2 regions of the Xanthomonas sp. NCPPB 3174 genome follow, and region 2 is predicted to be linked to the other one. Evidence: predicted binding sites of a transcription regulator. Region 2 holds the regulator's gene; the other holds the start of a gene.
What was found. Region 2 encodes FliA, which starts transcription of late flagellar genes. Its sites were predicted from a motif close to TAAAGTTTNNCNNNCNNNGGCCGATAA; they were not measured.
Positions count from the first base shown of each region.

Region 1 (14,873 bases), 1.6 Mb from region 2:
TCGCCATGAAGCGCCTTTTTGATTCGCTGTCGCGTTGGGTACAGAGCCTCGGTGGCAACAGGCTCGGCTACATCTACACCTACTGACGTCCCGCCACCGTTGCGTGGCATTCGCGTGCGAGAGGGGGCGATCCGCCCCCCCTCTCTTCGGCACTCGGCGCATTGCATGGCCACGCATGCGTACGCCATCGGTCCCATGTCGCCTTCCGCATCGCGGTGCACCGTGCCGTCATGCTTCTTCGTGCAGGTGAGTGCGTGACACAGACGCAACGGTGTCCGCCCGGTCCGCGTGGGCATTGGGCGTTCGGCAACCGGCAGGCCTTCGCGCACGATCCCCTCGACTTCCTGCAGCGCTGCGCACGCGAACATGGCGACGTGGCGCGGATCGCCGAGCGCACCTACCTGCTGGCATCGCCGGCGAGCATCGCGACGGTGCTGGGCGACGATGGCAGCCTCTACGCCAAATCCGATCCGGACCCGCGCGCGCGGCGTGCTGCATTCCCGGCCTCGGTGATGAACAGCGAGGGCGAGGCCTGGCGACACAAGCGCCAGGCGTTGCAGCCCGCATTCCGCGCTGGGCTGGTGCGCGACTACGCCGGACAGGCGCTCGCCGCCACGCAGGCGCTGCTGCACTCGGGCGACGACATCGCGCATGCGCAGGACCTGCGCCTGAAGATGACGGCGCTCTGTGCGGAACTGGGCTCAGGCTTCCTGCTCGGCGATACGGCGCACGCGCCCGCGCTGCTGCGGATGCTGCCGATGGTCGATGCGATCCTGCAGCAGACCCGCACGCCGTCCGCGGCGCCGGCCTGGTGGCCGAGTGCCGGCAAGCGCCGTCTACGTGCCGCACGCAACGCACTGGACAGCGCACTGACGCAGATCCTGGCATCGCCGCGTCCGCCAGATGCGAACGCCTCGGTGCTGGACCTGCTGCGTCGCGAAGATCCACCGAATCAGGGCGACTGGTGCCGCGACGAAGCGGCGGCGATGCTGATGTCGGCACTGGAGCCGATGGCGGCAGGCCTGACCTGGACGCTGTTGCTGCTGGCGCAGCATCCATCGATCGCGCAAGCGGTGGCGGAGGAAGCCGATGCGTTGCCCGACATCGGAAACGCCTCCGCCACGGCAGGCGACGACACTCTTGCCGAACACCTGCCACTGACCCGCGCCTGTGTGAAGGAAGCCATGCGCCTGTATCCGCCGGCATGGATGACCGCGCGCATCGCGCAACGCGACACCACGCTGGACGGCTTCGCGGTGCCGCGCGGCACCCAGCTGATCGTCAGCCAGTGGGTGGTGCAGCGCGATCCGCGCCACTTCGCCGCGCCGGAGCGCTTCCTGCCGACGCGCTGGCTGGATGCCGCACACACGCCAGCACGCTACACCTACTTTCCGTTCGGCGGCGGCCCGCGCAGCTGCATCGGCACCCAACTCGCGCTGGTGCAGATGACCGTGGTCGTGGCCGGCCTGTTGCGCGAGCGCACGCTGCACCTGGCAGCGGATGCGCAGCCGCGGCCGTTCCCGGCGCTGGTGCTGCGCCCACTCGACGTCCGCATCGCGCTGCGGCCACGCACCCCTCCCCTTGTCCGTCGGTCGCATGACACGACGCCGCCCCAGCCTCCTGCCCCGGACGCCCCGCATGGCTGACCTCGCCGCCTTCGCCAAGACCCGGGAATATCCCAACCGCTTCTTCGATTCCGCCGCCTGGAACGAACTGGAGTTTCGCGATGGCGACATCGTCATCGCCAGCTACGCCAAGGCCGGCACCACCTGGCTGCAGCAGATCGTGGCGCAACTGCTGTTCGAAGGCGCAGCGGACGTCGACGTGTCGGCGATCTCGCCGTGGTTGGACGGCGTGTACCCGGACCGCGCCAGCAAGCTCGCGCTGCTGCAGGCGCAGACCCACCGGCGCTTCATCAAGACCCACCTCCCGGCCGATGCGCTGGTGATCAGCGACCGCGCCAAGTACCTCTACATCGGCCGCGATGGCCGCGACATCGCGCTCAGCCTGTACGACCACCAGTGTGCGGTCAGCCAGGATGCGCAGGCGCGGCTGGATGCCGGCGCGGCCGAACCGGGCAAGCTGCGCGTGGTGCCGCCGCCGAGCCTGCCGGTGGACGCCTACGTGGCGCATTGGCTGGCCCACGACGGCGCGCCGTTCTGGCCGTTCTGGGAAGGCGTGCGCAGTTGGTGGCAGCAGCGCGCGCAGCCGAACGTGCTGCTGGTGCACTACGCCGATCTGCTGGTGGATCTGCCCGCGCAGGTGCGGCGCATCGCCGCGTTTCTCGAGATCCCGATACGCGACGCCACCTGGGACAAGATCCTGGCGCACTGCCAGTTCGACTACATGCGCCAGCACGCCGCGCGCTACGTGCCGCAGGGCGCCGGGCTGTGGCGCGAAGGCGGCAAGGCCTTCTTCAACCAGGGGCGCAGTGGCCGCTGGCGCGCGCTGTTGCCGGCGGCCGTGGCGGCCGACTACGAGGCGCGTGCGCAGGCGGAGCTGGGCCGCGAGGCGGCGCAGTGGCTGGCGCAGGGCGCTGGGGCGACGCCATGAGCCTGCGCATCATCGGCGCCGGCCTCGGCCGCACCGGCACCCTGTCGCTGAAGCTGGCGCTGGAGCATCTGGGCTTGGGCCGTTGCTACCACGCCATGGAACTGGCCGCGCACCTGCGCCAGGCCTTGCCGCTATGGGATGCGGCGCTGGACGGACAGGCGGACTGGGACACACTGTTCGCCGGCTATACCGCCACCGTCGATTATCCCGGCTGCTGCTTCTGGCGCGAGCTGGTCGCGCGCTACCCACAGGCCAAGGTGATCCTGACCGTGCGCGATGCCGATGCCTGGTTCGATTCGGTACGCAACACCATCTTCGCTAGCGACGGCCGCGTGCCGGCGCTGTTCGGTCCCGACGGCCAGCGCCTGAGCCAGTTCCTGCGCCGCGATTTCGCCACGCGCATCGACGATCGCGGCTTCATGACCGACTATTTTCACCGCTGGAATCAGGAGGTGATCGCCAGCGTGCCGGCGCATCGCCTGCTGGTACTCGACACCGACGCACAGACGGGCTGGGAACCGCTGTGCGCCTTCCTCGACGTGCCTGTGCCGGCGCAGCCGTATCCGCGCGTACATGCGCGCAGCAGCGGCGCCCAGGCGCGCCCGCTGCCCAGCGACCCGGCACAACGCGAACAACGCCTGCGCGACTACCTGGACCGGCTCGCCGTGGAGGCGTTCGCGCCGCCCGCCGATGGCTGAGCGCGCGCCCGGCTACAGCGAAAAACTGCGCTTGATGGTGAACGACCAGGCGCCGTCGATCGGGTTGGAGACATGCACCCGGCCTTCGCCGTCCGCCACGCCGGTGGTGTAGCGACGATAGACCCCGGCGCTGTTCCAGGCCCGTGCGTAGCTCAGGCCGAATTCGGTGCCGCGCCAGGTGCGGCTCACACCGAGACGCGCATCGGTCCAGCCGTAGTCGGCGAAGTTGCGCACGTGCTGGTGGCCCGCATGCACGCTGGCCTGCCAGTCCGAGGCCAGCGGCAGCGTGGCGTCCAATGCCAGATAGCCGGAGCCGCGCGAGTGCCGGCCCTGGCCGACACCCAGCGTGGCGCTGTTGTAGCCGAAGTAGTCGCGCGTCCAGGTGCTGGCGTAGGACAGCTCCAGCGTGCGCCAATGCCCGGCGACGATGGCCTCGCCGTAGTCGTAGCGCGTGCCGCTGGCGCTCATGCGTGCGCCGGGATAGGCATAGTGGTAGACGCCGGCACGCCAACCCCAGTCGCCGCGGCTGGCCGCGTAGCCGGCGTACACGTCCCACTCCACGTGCCCGCCTTCGATGAAGTACGAGCTCACCCCCGACGCCCAGGTGCCGGCATACCAGCCGCTGTCCGCGGCCACGTCCAGCCCGCCCTGCAACACCGGCCGGCCCCAGCTCTGCTCGAATCCGCGCGAGACGTAGTTGGAGGTCGCGGCCAGGTTGGCGCTGGCGGTGCCGGCCCAGGCCGGTGCGGCGACGCCCAGCGCCAGCAGCAGCGCGGCGCTGCGTATGGCCCTCACGACACCACCTCCAGCCGCGTCCGGACCGGTGCGGCCAGGCGAGCCGATGCAGGCGCGGCGAGCTTGAACAGGGCCACCGCGCGCTGCAGTTCCCCGGCCTGCTCCTCCATCGCCCGCGCCGCCGCCGTGGCTTCCTCGACCAGCGCGGCGTTCTGCTGGGTCACCTCGTCCATCTGCACGATGGTCTTGCCCACCTGTTCGATGCCGGCGCTCTGTTCCTGCGAGGCGGCGGCGATCTCGCTCATGATGTCGGTGACCTGGCGCACGCTGGCCACCACCTCGCGCATGGTGTCGCCGGCGCCGTTCACCAGCGCCGTGCCATCGTCGATCTTGCCGACCGAGGCGTCGATCAGGCCCTTGATCTCGTGCGCCGCGGTCGCCGAGCGCTGCGCCAGCGCGCGCACCTCGCTCGCCACCACCGCGAAACCGCGACCCTGCTCGCCGGCACGGGCGGCTTCGACCGCGGCATTGAGCGCCAGGATGTTGGTCTGGAAGGCGATGCCGTCGATGACGCCGATGATCTCGGCCATCTTCTTCGACGCGGCGGCGATGCCGGACATGGTCTCCACCACCTGCTCGACCACCGCGCCACCGCGCGAGGCCACGCTCGCGGTGTCCTGCGCCAGCCGATTGGCCTGGTGCGCGTGCTCGGCGTTTTGCTTCACCGTGGAGGTCAACTCCTCCATCGACGCGGCGGTCTCTTCCAGGTTGGCCGCCTGCTGCTCGGTGCGGCGCGACAGGTCGTCGTTGCCGGCAGCGATCTCGCTGGCGGCGGTGTTGATCGCGGTGGTGGCGTGCTGGATGCGGCCGACGATGCCGGTCAACTGCTCCACGGTGGCATTGGCGTCGTCGCGCATCTGCGCGAACACGCCATGGAACTCGCCATGCATCCGCGCGGTGAGGTCGCCCTGGGCCACGGCACGCAGCAGCGCCGACAAGGCCGAAAGGTTGCCTTCGGTCAGTTCCATCAGCCGGTTCAGCCCGACCACCATGCCGCGGAAGTCGTACTGGAAGCGCTCGGCATCGCCGCGCCGGGAGAAATCGCCGGAGGCCGCGGCCTGCGCCAGTTCGGTGATGGCCTGGTTGATCGCCTGCAGGCTGCGCTTGGTGGTGCGCATCGCCTCGGTGATCGCCGCCTTCTCGCCCGGCAGCGCTTCCATGTCCACCTGCATGTTGCCGATCGCGTATTGCGACATCACCTCGACCAGGCGTCGCTGCACGTCCACGTGCGCGGCGACCAGCGCGTTGGTGCCATGGACCATGCGCCCGTACTCGCCGGGGAAGCGCGCCGCGTCCATCCGGTAGCTCATCTCGCCGGCGTCGTGGCGCTGCGCCATCTCCGCCTGCGCCTGCATCACCGCCTGCAGCTGCGCCTGCATGCTGCCCATCGCCTCCAGCAACTGGCCCAGTTCGTCGTCGCGACGGTGCCGGACCTGGCTGTCCAGGCGTCCGGCGGCGACCGCGGAGGACACCCGCACCGCCTCGGCCAGCGGGTCGAGCACCTGCCGGCGCAGCAGCAGGTACAGCGCGCCGCTCAGCAACAGCGCCGAGAGCAGGCCGACCGCGGCGATGGTCCACAGCAGCGCACGCGCCTTGGCCATCACCAGCGCATACGGCACCGAGATGCCCAGCGCGAACGCCTGCGGCGCATCGCCGATCTTCAGCGGCACGAACACGTTCAACGCATCCTCGCCGTCGGCGCGGCGATGGTCGAACACCACCTGCCCCTTGGCCACGCGCGCCAGCATGTCCTTGGACCAGGCGTCGTTGCGGGTCTTGCCGACCTGCTGTGGATCGCGGCTGGCCATCACCATGCCCAACGGCGACAACAGGCTGGCGTGCCCCTCGCCCATCGGCCGCAGCGCGGCGATGCGCTGTTGCAGGGTATCGAGGGTGAAGTCGACGGTGACCACGCCCAGGAAGCGGCCGTTCTCCAGGATCGGCGTGGCCAGCGTGGTCATCAGCGTGTCCTTGCCGGCCACCGGGTAGTAGTACGGCTCGATCACCACCGGCTTGTGGGTGTTGCGCGCCAGCAGGTACCAGTCGCCGTCGCCCGGCTTCTCGTAATCGCGCAGCGCCTCGCGCACCAGCTGGCCGTTCTGCCGCGACCACCAGGTCATGTAGCGGCCGGTGGCGTCGTGGCCCTCGGCACCGACGAAGCCCTTGTCGTTGCCGTCGAACGCGTCCGGCTCCCACATGGTGCTGATGCCCAGCCACTGCGGATGCGCATCGAGCTGGCTGCGCAGCACCGCGGTGGCGGTGGCACGCGACAGGCCGCCGGCGCCATGCTGCACGCGGAAGCTGTTGGCCAGCGCCTCGCTGGCGTCGAAGGCCACGCCGATCTCGCGCGACACGCGCTGCGCTTCCAGTTGCGCCAGGTTCTCGATGCTGGTGCGCGAGGTCGACAGCAACGCATCGCTGCTGCGCCAGTAGATGATCATCGCGGTCAGGCCGAAACAGGCCAGCGCGAGCAGGCCGGTACCCAGCATCAGGCGTTTGGCGACGCTGCCGCGACGGCGATGCGGCGACGGAGTGGACATGACAACTTCCTTGGCGGGGGGAGGGAATGCGGTCGCGGGGAACGCGCCGCGCGGCACAGCCCACCGCGGCGCACGGCGCGAGCGCGCGTGTCCGTTGCCGATGACCTGCTGCCCGGGACGCCTTCCCCAACCGGCCACGACGCGCCGCCGGAGATCGCTTCCCGGCGCTGCTGCGTGCGGCCCACCTTCTCGCTATCGTCCCGTCGTGCGCAAACTTGATGGTCGTCCCGCGCGAGCCGGATGAACGCACATGGCTTCGCCGTGAAAGTGGTCAACAGCGCGCTGTTTACTCTTGCGCGCGTGCGCCAGTGAACAGGCATGCACACTGATGCAGCACGGCGTTGCCGGCTTCGGCAACGTACAGACGCAGCAACAGAGACGTAAGCGCGCATGGAGCAGCCATAGGCGCTCGCGCCGGCGTTGTGACCGGCGATGCATGCATCATCGTCGCGGGCTCATCGATGCTTGCGCGCGCCCAGCTCGCTGGGCGCAAACGGCGCGTAGCGCTTACGGCCGCCAGTTGGCGTTGTGCTCCCAGAACGCCACGCTGCGCCGGTAGGCGTCGCGATCCAGCGGCACGCCGGAGCCGCCCTCCTCCACGCCCAACGCATTACGCAGCATGGTGATCGGCGCCATCGGGATTTCCTGCGGCTCGGCGGTGTACAGGCAACCGACCACGCCCCAGTCGGCCTCGATCGGCGCGCCCTCGTGGGCGAGCTGGTCGCGGCTGTAGAGGATCGGCAGCAGGTAGGCGGCCACCGGCGGCTCGACGCCTTCGAACCAGCGCACCAGCACCGGGAGTTCCTCGCGGCTGCGCGCCTCGTAGCCGGAACGCAGCAGGCGCCGGTTGGCGTCGGTGATCGGCACGGTCAGGCAGCGCGTCGAGGTCCAGTTGCGGTGCACGTGCAGCTTGCAGAACGGCGCGTAGCCGTCGAGCACCTGCAGCGGCGCGTTGGCGTTGAGATGCTGCTCGAACTGCTCCGGCGTGCAGTCCTGGATCGCATTGCGACGTCCGTCGCGCGGGAACAGGCGGGTGCGGGCGAATGGCGTGAGGACGATGGACATGGCATGCATGGCGAACGAGGACGGACAAGCGTAGCGCGCGGCAGGGTCGGTGCCCACCGCGGCCGGCGCATCCGCGTGGTCGCACGCCTATGTAGGAGCGGCTTCAGCCGCGATGCCTTACCGGTAACCCATCGCGGCTGCAGCCGCTCCTACGGATACTGCACACCATGCCTGCGATACGGATGCGCCAACGCGTAGTCGATCGCCGCGCGCACCGCCGCCACCTGCGCGGCGTTGCACTGCTCCGGCGTGGCGCTGGCGCTGTCCGGATACACCTCGGTAGTCGTGGTGTAGGGCGCGTCGGTAATGCCCGCACACAGCCCCAGCCGCTTCACCGGATAGTTGATGACCCCCGGCGCCGCCAGCGGCGTGCCGATCAGTTCGCCCGCGGCGTCGGCCGGCGCGATATGGGTGACCTGTGCCACCGAGGCCAGGACTGCCTGCTGGAAGGCCGGCTGCGGATTCTCGCTGTCGCCGACCAGGTAGAAGCCATCGGGAATGCCGCCCGGCGCGTAGTCGACGCCATCGCGCGCGGCCAGCGCCGGACGGAATTCGGACTCGTCGCTGTCGGTGGTCTCGTGCAGATCGATGTGCATGCGAACGTGCTCGCGCAACGGCGCGACCAGGCGCAGCAACGCCGCCGATTCCTGTGCCGGACTGTCGGCGCGGAACGAACGGTTGGGATCCAGCGCATCGGCGTTCCAGCGATGGATGCGCTCGTACGCCCAGGGGCTCACGCACGGCGCCACCAGCACGTTGGCGCGGCCGGCGTAGTCCCCGGCATGCTGCTGCGCGAACTGCAGCGCGCCGTGCACGCCGCTGGTCTCGTAGCCATGCACGCCGCCGGTGACCAGCATGCACGGCAGCGCCGCGTTCCAATCGCGGCTGCGCAGCGCCAGCAGCGGATAGCGCTCCTGCGCATACGCCAGTTCGCCGTATTCGACCAGCTCCCACGGCCCACGCAAGCGCTCGATGGCCGCCACCACCTCGTCCTGATAGCTGCGCCGGCGCGGTTGCGCGGCCAGCCACGCCGCCTTCTCGGCGGCGCCCCAGGGCACGCCGGGGGTTCCGATCGGATAGAAGGCTGCGCTGGTCATGATGCGGCTCCGCGTCGACAGGTGAGGGCGGCGACTGTAGCAAAGCGCAGGGGCCGCGATGCGCTATGTGCCACGAACACCGCGCTAGCGGTACCTCGTTGCGGAAGCGGATGCCGATCCCGCTTTCGCGCGCTGTCGCCATGAATACGTATGTAGCGCGCGCATGTTGCGCCGCGATGCGCGCTTAGCATCCTCCCGCCGCACGCCAGCCCCGCGGCGAGGTCATGCCCCTGTCCTGCAGGCCCCCGCCTGCGCCTGCGCAACGAGGAGATCGAACGATGCGCGTCCCATCCGCTGCAAATCGTCTGCTGCGCCTGCACCGCTGGCGCAGCCTGCTGGTCGGCCTGCTGCTGCTCCTGGCCACCGCCAGCGCCCAGGCCGACGTCATTCTGCATGCCTTCAACTGGCCCTACGCGACCGTGGAAGCGCGTGCCGCGCAGATCGCCGCCGCCGGCTACCGCAAGGTACTGGTGGCGCCGGCCTACCGCTCGCAGGGCGACGCCTGGTGGGCGCGCTACCAGCCGCAGGACATGCGCCTGATCGACAACCCGCTCGGCGACACCGACGCCTTCGCCAGCATGGTGCAGGCGCTGAAGGCCGTGGGCGTGGAGACCTATGCCGACGTGGTGCTCAACCACATGGCCAACGAAGCGGCCACGCGCTCGGACCTGAACTACCCGGGCAGCGCGGTGCTGGGCCAGTACGCCGCCAATCCGCAGCGCTATGCCGCGCTGCGGCTGTTCGGCGACCTCTCGCAGAATTTCCTCAGCGCCAGCGATTTCGGCCCGGCGCAGTGCATCACCAACTACAACGACCCTTACCAGGTGCGCACCTACCGCATCTGCGGCGGCGGCAACGATCCCGGCCTGCCGGATCTGGTCGGCAACGACTGGGTGGTGCAGCAGCAGCGCAACTACCTGCTTGCGCTGAAGACGCTGGGCGTGACCGGTTTCCGCATCGACGCCGCCAAGCACATGACCTTCGACCATCTGAACAAGGTGCTCGATGCGCAGGTGCGCTCCGGGGTGATGGTGTTCGGCGAAGTGATCACCGGCGGCGGCAGCGGCAATTCCGACTACGACCAGTTCCTGGCGCCGTACCTGCAGGCCACCCCGCACGCGGCCTACGACTTCCCGCTGTTCAACTCGGTGCGCAACGCCTTCGCCTACGGCGGCAGCATGGATCTGCTGGTCGATCCGGGCGCCTACGGCCAGGCGCTGCCGGGCGCGCGCGCAGTGACCTTCGCCATCACCCACGACATCCCCAACAACGCCGGCTTCCGCTACGCGATCATGGACCCGGTGGACGAAACCCTAGCCTACGCCTACCTGCTCGGCCGCGACGGCGGCGTGCCGATGGTGTACTCGGACAACAACGAGAGCGGCGACAACCGCTGGGTCAACGCCTACCAGCGCGACGATCTCAAACGCATGGTCGGTTTCCACAACGCCGCGCAGGGCCGCGACATGCAGGTACTGGCGCACGGCGACTGCTACCTGCTGTTCCGCCGCGGCGACCTGGGCATCGTCGGCATCAACAAGTGCGGCACCACCGTCACCGCCGCGGTGCCGATGAACGGCAGCGTGCTGCGCTGGAACGTCGACTACACCGATGCGCTGGGCTCGGGCAGCGTGGTGCGCATTTCCAGCGGCAGCTACACCTTCAGTCTGCCGCCGCGGCAAGCGCGGATGTGGAAGCGCTGAGCGTCCGCATCCAGCCGGCGCGCCCAGGTGGGCGCGTCGGCGTCGTAACGACCTGGCCCGCGTGGTCCCGCGGCTCCGGCGCGGCGCCGGCCGTCCCTTTCCGGCGGCCTGGCCATCTCTTGCACATCCATCCGGATGAAGAGATATACTGACCGCACCGCCCGCTGCGTTGCGCCCATGACCGCCATCAGCTTCGAGTTCTATCCGCCCAAGACCGACGAACAGCGCGCGCAGCTCGACCGCACCGCCGCGCGGCTGAAGGCCTACGCGCCGGAGTACGTGTCCTGCACCTTCGGCGCTGGCGGCTCGACCCTCAGCTACACCTCCGAGACCGTGCGCCACCTCAAGCAGCATCACCGCTTCGAGGCCGCGCCGCACCTGTCCTGCGTGGGTGGCAGCCGTGAGGAGATCCGCGAACTGCTCAAGCTGTACCGCGCCATCGGCTGCCGGCGCCTGGTCGCGCTGCGCGGCGACCTGCCCTCCGGCATGGGCCACCCCGGCGACCTGCGCTATGCCGCCGACCTGATCGCCTTCATCCGCGCCGAGCACGGCGACGCCTTCCACCTGGAAGTGGGCGCCTATCCGGAGACGCACCCGCAGGCCCACGACGCGCTCAGCGACCTGCGCCACTTCAAGGCCAAGGTCGATGCCGGCGCCGATGCGGCCATCACCCAGTACTTCTACAACGCCGACGCCTACTTCCACTTCGTCGACGCGGTGCGCAAGCTCGGCGTGCAGATTCCGATCGTGCCGGGCATCATGCCGATCTCCAACTTCAGCCAGCTGCGACGCTTCTCCGAGCAGTGCGGCGCGGAAATCCCGCGCTGGATCGGCAAGCGCATGCAGGCCTACGGCGACGATGCCGAAGCCATCCGCGAGTTCGGCGCCGACGTGGTCGCCGCGCTGTGCCAGCGCCTGATCGACGGCGGCGCGCCGGCGCTGCATTTCTATACGCTCAACCTGGCCAAACCGACCACCAGCGTCCTGGCACGGCTGCCCTCAGCCGTCGGCTGAGTGTCGCGGCTGCTGTGCGGCCGCTCGGGATTGGGGATTGGGGATTAGGGATTCGCCAAAGCGGGGCCGCGCGCCGCTGTTGCCAATCCCCAATCCCGAATCACCAATCCCGGCGTGACCACGCATTCGCTCCGCGGTCACGCCGGCTGCGGCTACCCTGCGGCGATGCGCCTGCTCCCGCCGATGCTGCTGCTCCTATGCCTGTGGGGCCTCGCCACGCCCGCCGCCGCGCAACGGGTAAACCGTTGCACCGGGCCCGACGGCACCACCGTGTTCAGCGATCGCCGCTGCGAAGACGTCGGCGCGATCGACCGCTTGCCGCCACCGGTGGCGCCCGGCAACGTCGGCAGCGATGCCCGCGGCCTGACGCCGCCGCAGTGCGTGCGCCGGCTGAGTGTGCTGGTCCAGCAGATCCGCAGCGCCGTGGACGCCCGCGACGTCAATCGGCTATCGGCGCTGTACTGGTGGAATGGCGTTTCCGACGACGGCGCGCAACGCATCTTCGACCGGCTGGAGGCGATCGTGCGCCGCCCCCTGGTCGCGATCGTGCCGGTGTTGCCGGACACCAGCGCGATCACCGATCCCGCAGCCAGCACGTCGTCGACAGCCGCATCCGCGACAACGGCCACGTCGGCCGCGGCGGATGCCGACGGTGGCGAGGCGCCATCGCGCCCGCATCCGACCGGCCTGCGCCTGCAGCAGACTCTCGCCGGCAGCATCACCCCCGCCTCCACCGTACTGGACCTGCGCCGGCAGTACGACTGCTTCTGGATCAGTTTTTGAGGGCCGGGATTGGGGAATGGGGATTGGGGAATCGTAGGAGCGGCTTCAGCCGCGACCTGTCGAGATCCGATGTCGCGGCTGAAGCCGCTCCTACGGGTGCGGCGCCCGCCTCGTCGGAGGATCACAGTGGGAGGGGCTTCAGTCCCGACGCATTGCGCCATCGGAAAGCACGCCACGTCGCGCGTCGCGGCTGCATGACGGCCTTACGGGAAGCGGCTGCTGTCGCCCCGCTCACGCCACATCGGCCGCCAGCGGCCACAGCCCGCGGATCGCGGCGATGCCCTGGCCGCCGTGGCGGCGCGCTTCGTCCACCTGGCTCGGCAGCAGACCGCCGATCGGGTAGATCGGCAGGGCGACCTGCTCGCGCAGGTGTTCGAACGCCTCCCAGCCCAGCGGGGCGGCGCCAGGATGACTGGCGGTGGCCGCCAGCGGCCCGACCACCGCGAAATCGCAACCGAGGTGCTGCGCCATCTGCAACTCTTCGAGCGTGTGGCAGGACGCCGCCACGGGCTGTCCGGCCGGCAGCGGACGCGCCTGCCACTGCGGCAGCTGCTCCGCGCCCAGGTGCACGCCCACGCCCAGATCCTGCGCCAGCGCCACGTCGCGGTTGACCAGCACCTGCGCGCCACGCGTCGTGCATAGCGCTGCCGCGGCCCGCGCCAGCGGCGCCCACTGCTCGGCCGGCAGGCCACGCGCGCGCAACTGCACGCGGCGCACGCCAGCGTCCAGCGCGCGCTGCAGCGCCGCCAACCAGGGACCCGGCTCAGCCGGCTCCGGCGTCACCAGGTAGCAGGCGGGCTGGCGCAGCATCGCCACCACCGGCTGGTCGGCTGGCGGCATTGCGTAGCGGCCCAGCTTGTCGGCGCTCACCCAGGTCAGCGCCTGGCCCTCGCGGCCGCGCGGCGTGCCCTTCCACGCCGCCACCTGGCGCACTTCCAGGCGCAGGCGCTTGTCCGGATAGCGCTGCGGCACTTCCATCAGCCACTCGCCGACCACCGCATCGATGCCCAGTTCCTCCTGCAGCTCGCGCACCAGCGCCTGCTCCGAGGTCTCGCCGGGCTCGCGCTTGCCGCCAGGGAACTCCCACAAGCCGGCCAGGTCGCGGCCCTCGGTACGGCGGGTCAGCAGGATACGACCGCGCGCATCGGTGATGACGCCGGCGACGACATGAATGGATCTGAGCGGTTCGGACATGGCGCAAGCTTGCCGTTTCCGGCAGCGCCAGCGCAATCAACCGGGTTCACATCGGCGACGATCGGCCATGCAAGCGGCGCCAATGCAATCCGGAAACCGCGCGCTGCGCGTCGGCGTGCGCTGCTGGCCGGGCTGCCACGCCAAGGCAAGATCATGCGCAGGCTGGCCCGCCACGCTGCGGGCATCTACCGCTGCCCCTGCGCGGCCGCCTGCATCGCGTCGGCGCCGCCCATCCAGCGCGCACCGGTCAGGCCGCCAGACCGTGGCCGATCCGCCACAGCACGCCGCCGGGATCGTGCAAGGTGAAATCGCGCATGCCCCAGGGCCGGTCCTCGGGCTCGCCCATGCTCGCGCCGTAGCGGCCAGCCAGGTCGGCCGCATGCAGCCGCCGCCACCACGCATCGGCATCCTCCACCCACAGGTGCAGCACGAGGTTGTGCGCCAGGCCCGCGTGGTAGAAATCCTGCAGCAGGAACGCGCAACGGTCGCCATGGCGGAAGCAGATCAGGCCGTCGCCGAGCGGCTCGGGCGCGAAGCCCATGTCCGCATAGAACTGCGCCGACAGCGCGAGATCCTGCGCCGGCACGAAGACCTTGAGTTCCAGACTGGGCGAAAGCTCCACGGCAGGCCTGCAGAGGCAATGGCGACATCGGCCACCCTACGCGCCGCACGCACGATACGCCACGTCGGCAAGCGCATCGCCCCAAGCCCTTCCCAAAAACAGAATGCCCCGCGCAAGGCGGGGCGATTCGCAAACGCGCGATCGGTCCGACACCTGCATCCGTCGCCCGCTCCTTCACCGCAGGGCGTGCACCGGCCGGCGTGGGGCTGTGATGGCCGGCGCACCGGCACCCACAGCGTGCGGCGCCGCATGCGGGGCCGCCGCGCGATTGCGCAGCGGTCCGCGCAACGGCAGGCTCAGCTCAGCTGGCCGTGGCAGTGCTTGTACTTCTTGCCGCTGCCGCAGGGGCACGGATCGTTGCGGCCGACCTTCGGCGCTTCGCGGGTCACCTGCGCCACGGTCGGCGCTCCCGCTTCGCCGCGTTGCACCTGCTCGGCTTCCTCGTCGGCGCTGTAGCCGCCGGCGTCCTGGTGCTGGAACTGCGCCTGGCGCAGCTGCGCCTCCATCTGCTGGCGCTCCTGCGCCTCCAGTGCCGCCACTTCTTCCTCGCTGCGGATGCGCACCCGCGCCAGCAGGGTCACCACTTCGCGCTTGGCGTGCTCCAGCATCTCCGAGAACAGCTCGAAGGCTTCCTTCTTGTATTCCTGCTTGGGCTGCTTCTGCGCGTAGCCGCGCAGGTGGATGCCCTGGCGCAGGTAGTCCATGCGCGCCAGGTGCTCCTTCCAGCTCTGGTCGAGCACGGTCAGCATCACGTGCTTCTCCAGCGCGCGCATGGTCTCGCTGCCGATCGCCGATTCCTTCTCGCGGAA
Region 1 covers NZ_CM161517.1:4,114,854-4,129,726, forward strand. The annotation lists gene AC1PK7_RS17730 (cytochrome P450) at 255-1,646, shown strand; gene AC1PK7_RS17735 (sulfotransferase domain-containing protein) at 1,639-2,553, shown strand; gene AC1PK7_RS17740 (sulfotransferase family protein) at 2,550-3,251, shown strand; gene AC1PK7_RS17745 (TorF family putative porin) at 3,264-4,046, opposite strand; gene AC1PK7_RS17750 (methyl-accepting chemotaxis protein) at 4,043-6,586, opposite strand; gene AC1PK7_RS17755 (DUF3228 family protein) at 7,094-7,651, opposite strand; gene AC1PK7_RS17760 (M14 family metallopeptidase) at 7,801-8,748, opposite strand; gene AC1PK7_RS17765 (alpha-amylase family protein) at 9,081-10,451, shown strand; gene metF (methylenetetrahydrofolate reductase [NAD(P)H]) at 10,629-11,465, shown strand; gene AC1PK7_RS17775 (DUF4124 domain-containing protein) at 11,631-12,248, shown strand; gene AC1PK7_RS17780 (Nudix family hydrolase) at 12,480-13,442, opposite strand; gene AC1PK7_RS17785 (VOC family protein) at 13,690-14,064, opposite strand; gene secA (preprotein translocase subunit SecA) at 14,361-14,873, opposite strand, start outside.
Region 1: a site for FliA is predicted at 6,779-6,805, ahead of AC1PK7_RS17750 (methyl-accepting chemotaxis protein). Genes of this name have one in related genera too.

Region 2 (14,873 bases):
CCTGGCTGCCCAGCTGCACTGGCTGCGCGCCTCGCGGGTGGTCCGATCCTTGCTGGTACTCCCCGCCAACGCCCATTTCTCCGACCTGGACGAGGTGGTGCGCCGGTTCGCCGGCGCCGACCCACAGGGGGTCATCATGACCAAGTTGGACGAAACCGGGCGGTTCGGCAGTGCCTTGTCGGTGGTCGTGGACCACCGCCTCCCCATCACCTGGGTGACCGATGGACAGCGTGTGCCGGACGACCTGCACCGCGCCAACGCCGCCAGCCTGGTATTGCGCCTTGAAGATTTGCGGCGCGCTGCCGATAAGCCCTGTACTCCGGAGCAGACCCATGCCGTCGCGTGACTACGTCAATCTGACCAATGCCTTCCCCCTGTCGGCGACGCGCAGCGAACCGCTGGGTCCGGTGCGCACCATCGCCGTGACCGGCGGCAAGGGCGGCGTGGGCAAGACCAACATCTCGGTCAACCTGTCCATGGCGCTGGCCGACATGGGCAAGCGCACCCTGCTGCTGGACGCCGACCTGGGCCTGGCCAACGTCGACGTGCTGCTGGGGCTGACCCCCAAGTTCACCGTGGCCGACCTGGTCGCCGGGCGCTGCACCCTGGAAGAGGTGCTGATCGACATGCCCAACGGGCTGATGGTGGTGCCCGCCGCCTCCGGCCGCCGCTACATGGCCGAGTTGCCGCCGGCCCAGCACGTGGGCCTGGTCAACGTGTTCTCCGAGTTGCAGCGCGAGCTGGACGTGATGATCGTCGACACCGCCGCCGGCATCACCGACAGCGTGCTGACCTTCTGCCAGGCCGCGCAGGACGCGGTGGTGGTGGTCTGCGACGAGCCGGCCTCGATCACCGACGCCTACGCCCTGATCAAGGTCCTCTCGCGCGAGCGCGGCGTGGACCGGGTGCAGATCGTCGCCAACATGGTCCGCGACCTCAACGAAGGCCGCCTGCTGTACGACAAGCTCAGCCGGGTCTGCGAGAAGTTCCTCGGCGACGTGTCGCTGAACTACCTGGGCTGCGTGCCGCAGGACGACTGGCTACGCCTGTCGGTGCAGCGCCAGCAGCCGGTGGTCAAGGCCTACCCGTCCAGCCCGTCGGCGCAGGCGATCAGCGAGATCGCCCGGCGCACCGCGCGCTGGCAGGCGCCGACCGCCCCGCGCGGCAACGTCGAGTTCTTCGTCGAACGCATCATCCAGCGCGGGGTGGCCGCATGAACGCCGCCGCCCACTACCGCGCCGTCCAACGCAACAGCGCCAACGACTACATCACCCAGCACTCGGACCTGGTCCGGCGCATCGCCCACCACCTGGCGGCGCGGCTGCCGGCCAGCGTCGAGATCGACGATCTGATCCAGGCCGGCATGATCGGCCTGATCGAGGCCTCGCGCAGCTACGACGCCGAACAGGGCGCCTCGTTCGAGACCTATGCCTCGATCCGCATCCGCGGCGCGATGATCGACGAGATCCGCCGTGGCGACTGGGTGCCGCGCTCGGTGCACCGCCGCGCCCGCGACGCCGCCTCGGCGATCCGCAAGATCGAACAGAGCACCGGCCGCGCCGCCGCCGCCAACGAAGTGGCCGCGGCGATGGACATGCCGCTTCCCGAATACCTGCGTTTGATGGAAGATGCCGCCCGCGGCCAGGTGCTGAGCCTGGAGTCGCGCATCGAGGACCATGGCGAACTGGATACCATCGCCAAGGGCGGACCCAATCCGCAGCAGATGCTCGAGCGCAGCGAATTCGGCCGCGAGCTGGGCAAGGCCATCGCGCAGTTGCCCGAACGCGAGCAGTTGGTGCTGTCGCTGTACTACGAGCAGGAATTGAACCTCAAGGAAATCGGCGCGGTGCTCGGGGTCAGCGAGTCGCGCGTGTGTCAGATCCATGGCCAGGCCACGGTACGGTTGCGCGGACGCCTGAAGGCGTTCGAGGTCGCCGATGCCGGTCTGGAAGACGAAGAATAGGAACCCTTAGGAGTCAGTGGTGAACAAGAACATGCGGATTTTGATCGTGGACGATTTCTCGACGATGCGGCGCATCGTCAAGAATCTGCTCGGCGATCTGGGCTTCACCAATACCGCCGAGGCCGAAGACGGCAACAGCGCCCTGGCCGCGCTGCGCTCGGCGCCGTTCGAGTTCGTGGTCACCGACTGGAACATGCCGGGCATGACCGGCATCGATCTGCTGCGCAACATCCGCGCCGACGACAAGCTCAAGCACCTGCCGGTGCTGATGGTCACCGCCGAGGCCAAGCGCGAGCAGATCATCGAGGCCGCGCAGTGCGGCGTGAACGGCTACATCATCAAGCCGTTCACCGCGCAGACGCTGCAGGAGAAGCTGGGCAAGATCTTCGAACGCCTGGGAGCGACCGCCTAAATGGAAGCCACCGCCGAACGTACCGCCCTGATCGAACGCCTGCAAGGCGCGCTGGACGCGCTGGAAAATGGCGACGAGGCCGGCTGGCGCAGGGAGATCGACACCCTCGCCGCCTGGCGCACGCGGCCGATGATGCAGGGCCTTAGCCGGCTCGCGCGCGATCTGGGGCAGGCGCTCGGCGAACTGCCGGTGGTGCCCAGCGAAGCCGGCGAGCTGGACGACGCCTGCTCGCGCCTGGACCACGTGGTGGAGATGACCGAACAGGCCAGCCACCGCACCCTGGACCTGGCCGAGGAATGCCGTGCGCTGGCCGACCAGCTCGCCGCCGGCGGCCTCAGCGGCGACCAGAGCGAGATCCTCGACAAGATCCGCCACAACCTCACCGAAATGGCCCTGGCGCAGAGCTTCCAGGACCTGACCGGGCAGATCATCCGCCGCGTCGCCGGCATCGTACGCCGCGTGCACGAAGGCTTCGGCGCGCTGGGTCTGCCGCCGAAGGAAGAAAACAAGAAGGCCGACGGCAGCCTGGCCGGCCCGGCCCTGCCCGGCCTGGACCGCCACGGCGTGTCGCAGCACGACGCCGACGACCTGCTGTCCGGATTGGGACTGTAATGCCATGAGCGCCGTACCCGACGACATCGCTGCCGACTTCATCATCGAGGCCCAGGAAATCCTGGACCGGCTCGGCGAGCAGTTGGTGTCGCTGGAGCAGGCGCCCGAGGACAGCGGCCAGCTCAACGCCGTGTTCCGCGGTTTCCACACGCTCAAGGGCGGCGCCGGCTTCCTGGCGATCAACGCCATGGTCGAGCTGTGCCACGCCGCGGAGGAAACCCTGGGCATGGCCCGCGCCGGCCAGGCCACCCTGCAGGCGCGGCACTTCGACGCCGCGCAGCAGTCGCTGGACTACCTGCAGTCGATGCTGGACGCCTTCGGCAGCGGCCAGGAGCCGCCGCGCGCGCCGGCGGAGCTGATCGCGCAGTTCGACGCGCACGGCGACGCCGCGCCGGCGCCGGCGCCGGCCAAGAGCGCCGCGCCGGCACCCGCCGCCAAGGCGCCCGCGGCCGCCGCGGGCGATGCCGACCTGATCAGCGACGACGAATTCGAGGCGCTGCTGGACCAGTTGCACGGCGATGCGCCGCCGGCGGCCACGCCGCAGGCGCTGCAGCCGGCGCCGCGTGCGCCCAGCGCCGCGCCCAAGGCCGCAGCCGCCCCGGCCAAGGCCGCCGAGCCCGAGCACACCGTGCGCGTGGACACCAAGCGCCTGGACGCGATCGTCAACCTGATCGGCGAACTGGTGCTCTCGCGCAACCGCCTCAAGACCCTGCGCGTGCGCCTGCGCGACGAGGAACTGGACCGCGCGGTCAGCAGCCTGGACATCGCCACCGCGCGCCTGCAGTCGGCGGTGATGCGCACGCGCATGCAGCCGGTCGGCAAGGTGTTCTCGCGCTTCCCCAAGGTGGCGCGCGACGTTGCCCGCTCGCTCAACAAGGAAGTGGAACTGGAGCTGATCGGCGCCGACACCGAACTGGACCGCAACCTGGTCGAGGCGCTGGCCGATCCGCTGGTGCACCTGGTGCGCAACGCGATCGACCACGGCATCGAGGCGCCGGCGCTGCGCGAAGCCACCGGCAAGCCGCGCGGCGGCCACGTGCGCCTGTCGGCGCAGCAGGAAGGCGACTACGTCAGCATCGAGGTGCAGGACGACGGCGCCGGCATCGACCCGGAACGACTGCGCGCCAAGGCCCGCGAGAAGGGCCTGATCGATCCCGAGGCCGCCGCCCGCCTGACCACCGAGGAATGCCTGCACCTGGTGTTCCTGCCCGGCTTCTCGACCAAGTCCGAGGTCACCGACATCTCCGGCCGCGGCGTCGGCATGGACGTGGTGCAGTCGCGCATCCGCGAGCTCAGCGGGCAGATCCAGATCCAGTCGGAACTGGGCCGCGGCAGCCGCTTCCTGATCCGCGTGCCGCTGACCCTGGCGATCCTGCCGACCCTGCTGGTGCAGGCCGGCGACACCGTCTATGCGCTGCCGCTGGCGCGCGTGGTGGAAGTGCTGCACGCCCCGCGCCGCTCGCTGGGCTGGTTCGACGGCCGCGCCGTGCTCGACCGGCAATCGCACACCCTGCCGCTGGTGGACCTGCGCCAGTGGCTCAACATCGACGCCCCGCAACTGCCGCTGCTCACCGTGGTGGTGCTGCAGGCCGGCGAATCGCGCATGGGCCTGGTCGTGGACCAGGTCCGCGGCCGCGAGGAAGTGGTGATCAAGCCGCTGCCGCGCTCCCTGCGCGGCCTGCCCGGCTACGCCGGCGCCACCCTCATCGGCGACGGCCGCCTGGCGCTGATCCTGGATGTGGATGGCTTGAAGGCTTGAGGGCCGGGATTGGGGATTCGGGAGTGGGGATTCGCACCGGTGGCTTCCCTGGCGCCTCGTTTTCCCTGATTCCGCCGTAGGAGCGGCTTCAGCCGCGACGCGGTGAGGCTGGGATTCGGGATTCGGGATTCGGGAATCGAAACAGCGGCTCCCGATGCACCTCCTTTTCCTCTGTAGGAGCGGCTTCAGCCGCGACGCGGTGAAGCCGGAATCGGTGTTTGGCGATAACGCCCGGCGCTCGGCTCCCTGCCGACACGATCCGAACGATCGTGCATAGGCAACGCGCCAAGTCAGCGCGTCGCGGCTGAAGCCGCTCCTACGACGTACCGACAACCCTACGCACTCGCGCTCTTGCCAATCCCAAATCCCGATTCCCGAATCCCGCCCCATCAAGTCCCCCGCCCCCTGGCCGATACCTCCTGCATGGACAAGCTCAGTCTCATCGGCCTGCTGTTGGCGATTCTGTCGCTCATCGGCGGCAGCATCCTCAAGGGCGCCGGCATTTCGGCGCTGTGGTCGCCCGCTGCGTTCGTGATCGTGATCGTCGGCACCGTCGCCGCGATCCTGGTGCACACCCCGCCGTCGGTGTTCCGCCGTGCGTTCCAGATCGCCAAGTGGATCCTGTGGCCGCCGCCGAGCGACCGCCAGGCGCTGCTCAAGCAGATCGTGGAATGGAGCAACATCGCCCGCCGCCAGGGCCTGCTCGGGCTGGAGAACCAGGTGCCGCAGCAGCAGGATCCGTTCGTGCGCAAGGGCCTGCAGATGCTGGTGGACGGCGTGGAGCCGGAAGCCATCCGGCACATGCTGGAGATCGACCTGGAAGGCCAGGAACATTGCGACCTGGCCGCGGCCAAGGTGTTCGAGGGCATGGGCATCTACGCGCCGACCCTGGGCATCATCGGCGCGGTGCTGGGGCTGATCGCGGTGATGAAGAACCTGGCCGACCCGAGCAAGCTCGGCCACGGCATCGCCGCCGCGTTCACCGCCACCATCTACGGCATCGCCTCGGCCAACCTGCTGTTCCTGCCGATGGCCGCCAAGCTCAAGAGCGTGATCAAGCACAGCTGCGGCGAGCGCGAAATGATCATCGAAGGGTTGATCGCCATCGCCCAGGGCGAGAACCCGCGCAACATCGAATCGAAACTGGCCGGATTCTTGCATTGAGTTGCCAATGGCCCGCAAGCACTCCCACGACGAGCACGCCAACCACGAGGCATGGGCCATCCCCTATGCCGACCTGATGACGTTGCTGCTCGCCTTCTTCGTGGTGATGTACGCGCTGTCCACGATCAACGAAGCCAAGTACCGGGTCATGGCCGATGCGATGAGCGCGGCGTTCGGCGGCACCCCGACGACCCTGCGCCCGGTGCAGGTCGGCGACCACGCGCTGCAGGGCCAGGGCGGCGAGCGGCCGACCCCGATCAAGTCCAGCCCGGCGCTGACCCTGCCCGATCCCAATCGCCTGCCCTCCGGCACCGCGCAGCGCGGCGACGACCTGCGCGACGCGCAGCAGCTGCGCCGCGCGCAACGCCAGCTCGACAGCATCGCCGACCGCCTCGGCGCCGCGCTGGCGCCGCTGATCCAGAAGAAGCTGATCACCGTGCGCCGCGCCGGGCTGTGGATCGAAGTGGAGATCAACAGCGACATCCTGTTCGGCTCCGGCTCGGCCGCGCTCGACCAGAGCGCACGCGCCACCCTGGCAGAACTGGCGCAGGTGCTGTCCGGCGTGCCCAACGGGGTGCGCGTGGAGGGCTATACCGACAACACCCCGATCGCCACCCTGCAGTTCCCGTCGAACTGGGAACTGTCGGCGGCGCGCGCGGCCAGCGTGGTCCACCTGTTCGCCGACCAGGGCCTGCAACCCTCGCGGCTGTCGATGATCGGCTACGGCCAGTTCCGCCCGCGCGCCAGCAACGACACCCCGGCCGGCCGCAACGCCAACCGCCGCGTGGTGCTGGTGATCCTGGCCGATTCCGGCGACGGCAACGATCCGACGCCGTCGGCCCCCGACCGTCTCAGCGCCGGCGCCGCGCCGGCCACCCCGACACCCCCCGCCGCGGCGGCCCCCGGCAGCGCCGTTGGGTCCCGCGCAGTACCTGCCATTGAAGGAGTCAACTGATGCGCATCTGGGCGATCGCCAACCAGAAAGGTGGCGTGGGCAAGACCACCACCACGCTGGCCCTGGGCCGTGGGCTGGCCATGCTCGGGCACCGCGTGCTGATGCTCGATCTCGATCCGCACGCCTCGCTGACCCGGGCCTTCGACGTGCCGCAGGAACCGCAGCCGCCGGGCGTGCTGGATCTGTTCGGGACGCCGCCGGGCGAACTCGCCGCGCTGGCCCGCGACACCGCGATCGAGCGCCTGAGCTTCGTCTGCGGACAGACCGCGCTGGCCACCCTGGAACGCCGCAGCGCCAACCAGCCCGGCCTGGGCCTGGCGCTGCAGCAGGCCATGGCCCGCCACGCCGGCCAGCACGACTACATCCTGCTCGACTGCCCGCCGACCCTGGGCCTGCTGATGATCAACGCGCTGGCTGCGGCCGACCGCGTGATCATCCCGACCCAGGCCGAGCCGCTGGCCCTGCACGGCCTGGCCAGCATGGTCCGCACCGTGGACATGGTCGAGCGCTCGCGCCGCCGGCCGCTGCCCGCCTCGATCCTGCCGACCCTGTTCGACAAGCGCACCCGCGCCGGCAACGAGACCCTGCGGCAGATGCAGGACAGCTACGGCGACCGGGTGTGGGAAGACGCGATCCCGGTCGACACCAAGATCTGCAACGTCAAGGCACTGACGGTGGCCGGCGTACCCGGCGACTACCCCGGCCGCGGCCTGGCCGCCTACCGCCGCGCGCTGGAATGGCTGGTGGCCAGCGATGCGACGCCGATGGAGCAAGCCGCATGAGCACTCCCGGCATCATCGACGATTATCTGGAAGGCCTGCTCCACGACGTGATCGCCGAGGAGCAGAAAGCCGTGCCGCCGAGCCCCGCGCCGGTCGCGGTCGCCGACGTGCAAGCACAAACCGAGACGCCGGCACCGGCCCCGGCCGCGGCCGGCCCGACGCCCGAGCAGATCGCGGCCGCGGTCCTGGCCGAAGCCGATTCGGACCCGGCCCTGGCCGGCATCATGTCGCAGCAGGCGCTCGCGCCCGCGCCGGCCGGCCCGACGCCCGAAGAAATCGCCGCCGCCGTCCTGGCCGAAGCCGACTCCGACCCGGCCCTGGCCGGCATCATGTCGCAGCAGGCGCTGGCGCCCGCTCCAGCTGGTCCGACGCCCGAAGAAATCGCCGCCGCGGTCCTGGCCGAAGCCGATTCGGACCCGGCCCTGGCCGGCATCATGTCGCAGCAGGCGCTCGCGCCCGCGCCGGCCGGCCCGACGCCCGAAGAAATCGCCGCCGCCGTCCTGGCCGAAGCCGACTCCGACCCGGCCCTGGCCGGCATCATGTCGCAGCAGGCGCTGGCGCCCGCTCCAGCTGGTCCGACGCCCGAAGAAATCGCCGCCGCGGTCCTGGCCGAAGCCGATTCCGATCCGGCCCTGGCCGGCATCATGTCGCAGCAGGCGCTGGCACCCGCTCCGGCCGGTCCGACGCCCGAACAGATCGCCGCCGCGGTCCTGGCCGAAGCCGATTCCGACCCGGCCCTGGCCGGCATCATGTCGCAGGACGCGCCCGCGCCTGTCGCGTTGACCCCGGCCCAGCAGGCCGAGCGCCAGGCCGACCTGGACGCGGTCGCGGCGATGGAGCGGCAGCGTGCCGCCGTGCCGCGCGACCTGGCCGCCGAAGACGATGCCGCCGCCGCACGCGCAGTCAAGCGCCCGCCGATGGCGGTGCCGCCGGAACGCCGCGCCGAGGCCAGCCGCGCGCAGGCCGCCGGCGCCAAGCTGCCGCCGAACCTGCAGTCCTTCATGGCCCCGAGCGTGCCGCACGGCTCGGCCATCGCCCCCGACCGCCTGTCAGAGCGCCGCACCCGCTGGCTGCGCCTGCGCTGCGGCGAGCAGGCCTACGCGCTGGAACTGCTGAAGGTGCAGGAAGTGGTGCTGCCGGTGCCGCTGCTGGCGCTGCGCGGCACCCCGCCGGCCATGCTCGGCATCATGAACCTGCGTGGCCAGGTGGTGCCGGTGCTCGATCTCGGCGTGCACCTGGGCGCGGCCCCGATCGAGATGGACATGCAGACCCGGGTGGTGGTGCTGGAAGAGAACGGCGAGACCCTCGGCCTGCGCGTGTCGGCCGTGGAAGACGTGGCCAGCCTCAGCGACCAGCAGATCGAGCCGCCGGACAACGCCCGCATCTGCCGCATTTCCAATCATCTGTTCCGCGGCGTGGCGCGGCTGGCGCAGCAGCCGATGATCCTGCTCGACGCCGAGCAACTGCTGCACTGACCCGGGCCGGCGGGCGGCAACTGCGAACGGTGCCGCACTTTCCAACCGCCGCTAAAGCTTTTCAGGCCACGGCCGTTATCTGCCATAGAACCATTGGTGCGGAGTAGTGATGAGCACAGTCCCTCTTGGCGAGGATCTCGGTATCGAGACCAGCGCCGACCTGAAACAACGCCTGACCGCGTTCCTTGCGTCGGACGACGTGCTGCGGCTGGACGCCGGCGAGGTCCGCCGCGTCCATACCGCGTCGGTCCAGGTGCTGTGCGCATTCGTCGATGCCCGCCGCAAGGACGGCAAGCGCACCGAATTCGAGGCCTGCAACGCGACCTTCCGCGACGCGGCCCGTCTGCTAGGGGTCAGCGAATCGCTGGGCCTTCCTGCAACCCCTGACAATCTGAAATCTGTGGAGAACGCGGCATGAGCGCACGTATCTTGGTTGTGGACGATTCGGCGTCGATGCGCCAGATGGTCTCCTTCGCCCTCACCTCGGCCGGCTTTGCCGTCGAAGAAGCCGAAGACGGCGCGGTCGCACTGGGCCGTGCCAAGGGCCAGCGCTTCAACGCGGTGGTCACCGACGTCAACATGCCGAACATGGACGGCATCACCCTGATCCGCGAACTGCGGCAGCTGCCGGACTACAAGTTCACCCCGATGCTGATGCTGACCACCGAGTCGGCGGCGGAAAAGAAATCCGAGGGCAAGGCCGCCGGCGCGACCGGCTGGCTGGTCAAGCCGTTCAATCCCGAACAGCTGATCGCCACCGTCCAGAAAGTCCTGGGCTGATCCCTTCCCTCCTTTTCCGGATTCCCGCCCCATGAGCATGGACCTGCAACGTTTCCACGCCACCTTCTTCGAGGAAAGCCGCGAAGGGCTGGATGCGATGGAAGCCGGATTGCTGTCGTTGGAAGAAGGCAATCGCGACCCCGAGACCATCAACTCGGTGTTCCGCGCCGCGCACTCGATCAAGGGCGGCGCCGCCACCTTCGGCTTCGAGGCGATGGCCGGCCTGACCCACGTGCTGGAGACGCTGCTCGACGAGCTGCGCGCCGGCAAGCGCGAGGTCGAGGCGCACGCGATCGACGCCATCCTCGGCTCGGTGGACGTGCTGCGCGCCCTGCTGCGCGAAGCCGAACACGGCGTCCCGGCCGATCCGGCCGCGGTCAAGGCCGTGCACGACCGCCTGCAGCACGCACTGAACGGCGGCCCGGCCGCACCGGCCGCGGCCACCCCGGCGGCGAACCAGCCGGCCGAGCCGGAAGCCTGGCAGATCGGCTTCACCCCGGCGCCGTCGCTGTTCATGAGCGGCAACGACCCGCTGCGCATCATCCGCGAACTCGAACACCTCGGTCCGCTGCAGGTCGCCTGCCGCACCACGCGCATGCCCGGCTTCGCCGAACTCGACCCGCTCGAGGCCTACCTGGCCTGGGATCTGGGCCTGGTCGGCAAGATTCCGCGCAGCGCGATCGAAGACACCTTCGCCTGGGTCATCGACGATTGCGAACTGGAGATCCGTCCGGTGCCGCCGCCGAGCCTGGCCACCGCGCCGGCGCCGGTGCTGACCGCGCCGCCGACCGCCGCCACCGCCGCGCCGGCCGCCGCCGTGGCCGCCAACGCCCCGGCCGGCAACGCCGCCGCCGCGCACGAAGCCGAAAGCTCGATCCGCGTCAGCGTCGACAAGGTCGATGCGCTGATCAACCTGGTCGGCGAACTGGTCATCACCCAGGCCATGCTCAAGCAGGTCTCCACCGGCCTGGACCAGGCCGTGGCCGAGCGCCTGTTCGCCGGCCTGGACCTGCTCGAACGCAACACCCGCGACCTGCAGGAAGCGGTGATCGGCGTGCGCATGCTGCCGGTGGACGCGGTGTTCCGCCGCTTCCCGCGCCTGGTCCGCGACCTCTCCACCCGCCTCGGCAAGCAGGTGCGCCTGCGCACGATCGGTGAGGGTACCGAGCTGGACAAGGGTCTGATCGAGAAGATCGCCGATCCGCTGGTGCACCTGGTGCGCAACTCCATCGACCACGGCCTGGAACTGCCGGAGGCGCGTCGCGCCGCCGGCAAGGACGAGACCGGCACCATCACCCTGGCGGCCTCGCACCAGGGTGGGCACATCGTCATCGAAGTCAGCGACGACGGCGCCGGCCTCAACCGCAACCGCATCCTGGCCAAGGCCGCCGAACGCGGCATCGCGGTGCCGGACAACCCGAGCGATGCGCAGGTCTGGGACCTGATCTTCGCCCCGGGCTTCTCCACCGCCGACGCGGTCACCGATCTGTCCGGCCGTGGCGTCGGCATGGACGTGGTCCGCCGCAACATCCAGGGCCTGGGCGGCGAAGTGCAACTGGAAAGCGAATCTGGCCGCGGCACCCGCGTGCTGATCCGCCTGCCGCTGACCCTGGCGATCCTCGACGGCATGACCGTGGCGGTTGCCGGCGAGACCCTGATCCTGCCGCTGGCCTACGTCATCGAGGCGCTGCAGCCCAAGGCCGACGACATCCGCACCATGGCCGGCGAAGGCCGCGTGCTGCGGGTCCGTGGCGAGTACCTGCCGATCCTGTCGCTCAGCGACTCCTACGGCTTCGGCCGCACCGAGCAGGCCGAGCCGCTGGTGGTGGTGGTCGAGGCCGACGGGCAGAAGCTGGCGCTGGAAGTGGACGAGTTGATCGGCCAGCAGCAGGTGGTGGTCAAGAACATCGAGAACAACTACCGGCGCATCAGCGGCATCTCCGGTGCCACCATCCTCGGCGACGGCCGCGTCGCCCTGATCGTGGACATCGGCGGTCTGGTCCGCTCGCTGCGGGTGCAGCAGGCGGCCTGACTGCAGCGCCTGGCGCGTCGCGTCACACACGAGCCCCGGCAGTGATGCCGGGGCTTTTTGTTTGACGTGTCTCCGGACAATCCGCCTCTTCGGGCATGGCCGCCGCCCACGCGGCCAATATGCGCTGCATAGGCGATGGCTCGGCGCCACTCGCACGCGACGTGCGAAGGCCGCAAAAAAGCGCTAAAGAACGCACTACAGCTGCCGATAGCAATGTAGCGCACACTTTTTGTCTACACGTGCGTACTGGCGACACCTGGGGAGGTGGAGCCGGCACTCCAAGGGGATCGATCGGAGCAGATGCCGATCGCTGAAGCCATGCTGCAGGAAAGGGGAAAACGCATCGAGTGTGATGTTGGCGCCGTTTGAGCGCGTGTTCCGCACGCCCTCCGCTCAATTCGTGCATTTCATCACAGATGAAACCAGCATCACGATCGGTGCCCCCTCGTACGAACACGCAATGTCTTGTCCATTCTCAGGGGGTTCAACATGACGTCGTTCTTGCAACGCTACAACGTCGGCCGCCGACTCGGCGGCGCGTTTGGTCTGCTAATTGTGCTGTCCTGTCTGCTGGTTGCCGCTGGCCTGATCTCCATCGCGCAAGCACGCAGCGAACTGCACCACATCGTCAAAGTCAACGTTGAGAAGATCCGGATCAGCAACGGCATGCTCGATGCCAACACCCGCATCCTGCTCGCGGTGAGTGCGTTGAGCATGGTGTCCGACGAGGCACTCAACCGGAAGGAGACGGCCGAAATCCAGCGCTCACGGCAGCAGTACACCGACTTGCGCAAGCAACTCGATGCATTCCCTCCATCCAGCGAAGACGTCAGGAAGTTACGTGCCGACATCGATGCGCAACGCGCCACTGCAGGCAAGCTCAACGACCAGGTGATCGCACTCGGCAACGCCAACCGTAATAGTGAGGCGCAAACGCTACTGAACGAGCAGGCCAGGCCGGTAACGGCCGCGCTGCAGGCCAAGATCCGGGAAAATGTGGCCTTGCAGGAACAGGAGACGGCGGCCGCATACGCCAACGCCAACCAGGCCATGACACGTGGCCGTAACATGCTGATCGCCGGGGGCGTAGCCGTCCTGCTGGTCAGCGGCCTGCTGGGCTGGACGATCACCCGTAGCCTGACCGGGCCGTTGGGCCGCGCCACCCGTGCCGCCGAGGCCATCGCGGCCGGCCGCCTGGACAACGACGTGGCCACCGACGCGCGCGACGAACCTGGCCGCCTGCTGCTGGCGATGAACGGGATGCAGACCCAGTTGCAGCGCTTCTCCCGCGAAACCGCGTTGATGATCGAACTGCATGCCGACAAGGACATCAGCCACCGCATGCCGCAGGATTTCCCGGGCGTGTACGGCGAGTTGAGCAAGGGCATCAACACCATGATGTTCGAACACCTGGACGCCATCGTCGACGCCATCGGCGTACTCAACGAATACGCCAATGGCGACCTGCGCCGTGATGCACGCCGCCTGCCCGGCAGCCGCGCGGTGCTGCACGAATCGATGGATGCGGCCAAGGCCAGCTTGCTGGCGATCAATACCGAGATCAAGCGCCTGGCGGCGGCCGCCGCGGCCGGCGACTTCAGTGTGCGCGGCGATGCCGCGCATTTCCAGCACGACTTCCGGCTGATGGTGCAGGACCTCAACGCGATGATGGAGGTGAGCGACCGCAACCTGGGCAAGCTGTCGTCCCTGCTGCAGGCCATCGCTACCGGCGACCTGACCGCCCGCATGGAAGGCGAGTTCCAAGGGGTGTTCGCGCGGATGCGCGACGATGCCAACGCCACCGCCGACCAGTTGACCGGTATCGTCGGTCGCATCCAGACCGCCGCGGCCAGCATCAACGCTGCCGCCAGCGAGATCGCCACCGGCAACGACGACCTGTCGCGCCGCACCGAGCAACAGGCCGCCAGCCTGGAAGAAACGGCTGCCTCGATGGAGGAACTGACCTCCACCGTGAAGCAGAATGCCGAACACGCCCGCCAGGCCAACCAGTTGGCGGTCGGTGCCGCCTCGGTGGCCTCGCAGGGCGGCGACGTGGTCGGCCAGGTCGTGCAGACCATGAGCGGCATCGAGGCGTCCTCCAAGAAGATTGCCGACATCATCTCGGTCATCGACGGCATCGCCTTCCAGACCAACATCCTGGCGCTCAACGCCGCGGTGGAAGCGGCGCGTGCCGGAGAGCAGGGTCGTGGTTTTGCTGTGGTCGCCAGCGAAGTGCGCACCCTGGCGCAGCGTTCGGCCAATGCGGCCAAGGAGATCAAGACCTTGATCGACGACTCCGTCGACCGCGTCGCCACCGGTTCGGCTCTGGTCGACCAGGCCGGCAAAACCATGCAGGAGATCGTGAGCTCGGTGCAGCGCGTCACCGACATCATGGGTGAGATCTCCGCCGCCTCGCAGGAACAGTCGGCCGGCATCGAGCAGGTCAACCAGACCGTCACCCAGATGGACGAGGCCACTCAGCAGAACGCCGCCCTGGTGGAGGAAGCCACTGCCGCCGCGCGATCGATGGAGGAACAGGCCACGCAGTTGCAGGACGCGGTGGCGGTGTTCAAGTTGGACGCACTGCCCGCGATCGCGTCGATCGCCATCGCCCCGGCAATGCGCCCTGCCCCACGCAACGTGCGCTCCGGGTAGTAGCGCAGCTCAGAACCGGCGCCGGCACGGCCCGTCGCGCTTGTCCAGGCCGGCAGCGCACTTGGCAGGCGATTTGCGCGCTTATGCCAGCCTCGCCACCGAGCGGCCGTGCATCATCGCGCGGCCGCTCCCGGTGCGCGCCGCCGCAGCGGCGACGCACCTGCGTCATCGTTCCCGGAGACGGCAAGCGGCGCCGAATGCTTCAAACGTACCGCGTCGGCGTCATGCCACTGCCGTAGCAGGACCAACATGCGGTCGTGCACCGCCTCGAACCCCGCCCTCCC
Region 2 covers NZ_CM161517.1:2,544,332-2,559,204, forward strand. The annotation lists gene flhF (flagellar biosynthesis GTPase FlhF) at 1-346, shown strand, start outside; gene AC1PK7_RS11345 (MinD/ParA family ATP-binding protein) at 333-1,217, shown strand; gene AC1PK7_RS11350 (RNA polymerase sigma factor FliA) at 1,214-1,963, shown strand; gene cheY (chemotaxis response regulator CheY) at 1,983-2,375, shown strand; gene AC1PK7_RS11360 (protein phosphatase CheZ) at 2,376-2,987, shown strand; gene AC1PK7_RS11365 (chemotaxis protein CheA) at 2,992-4,746, shown strand; gene AC1PK7_RS11370 (flagellar motor protein) at 5,170-5,910, shown strand; gene motD (flagellar motor protein MotD) at 5,918-6,865, shown strand; gene AC1PK7_RS11380 (ParA family protein) at 6,865-7,647, shown strand; gene AC1PK7_RS11385 (chemotaxis protein CheW) at 7,644-9,122, shown strand; gene AC1PK7_RS11390 (STAS domain-containing protein) at 9,232-9,540, shown strand; gene AC1PK7_RS11395 (response regulator) at 9,537-9,902, shown strand; gene AC1PK7_RS11400 (chemotaxis protein CheA) at 9,934-11,934, shown strand; gene AC1PK7_RS11405 (methyl-accepting chemotaxis protein) at 12,424-14,589, shown strand.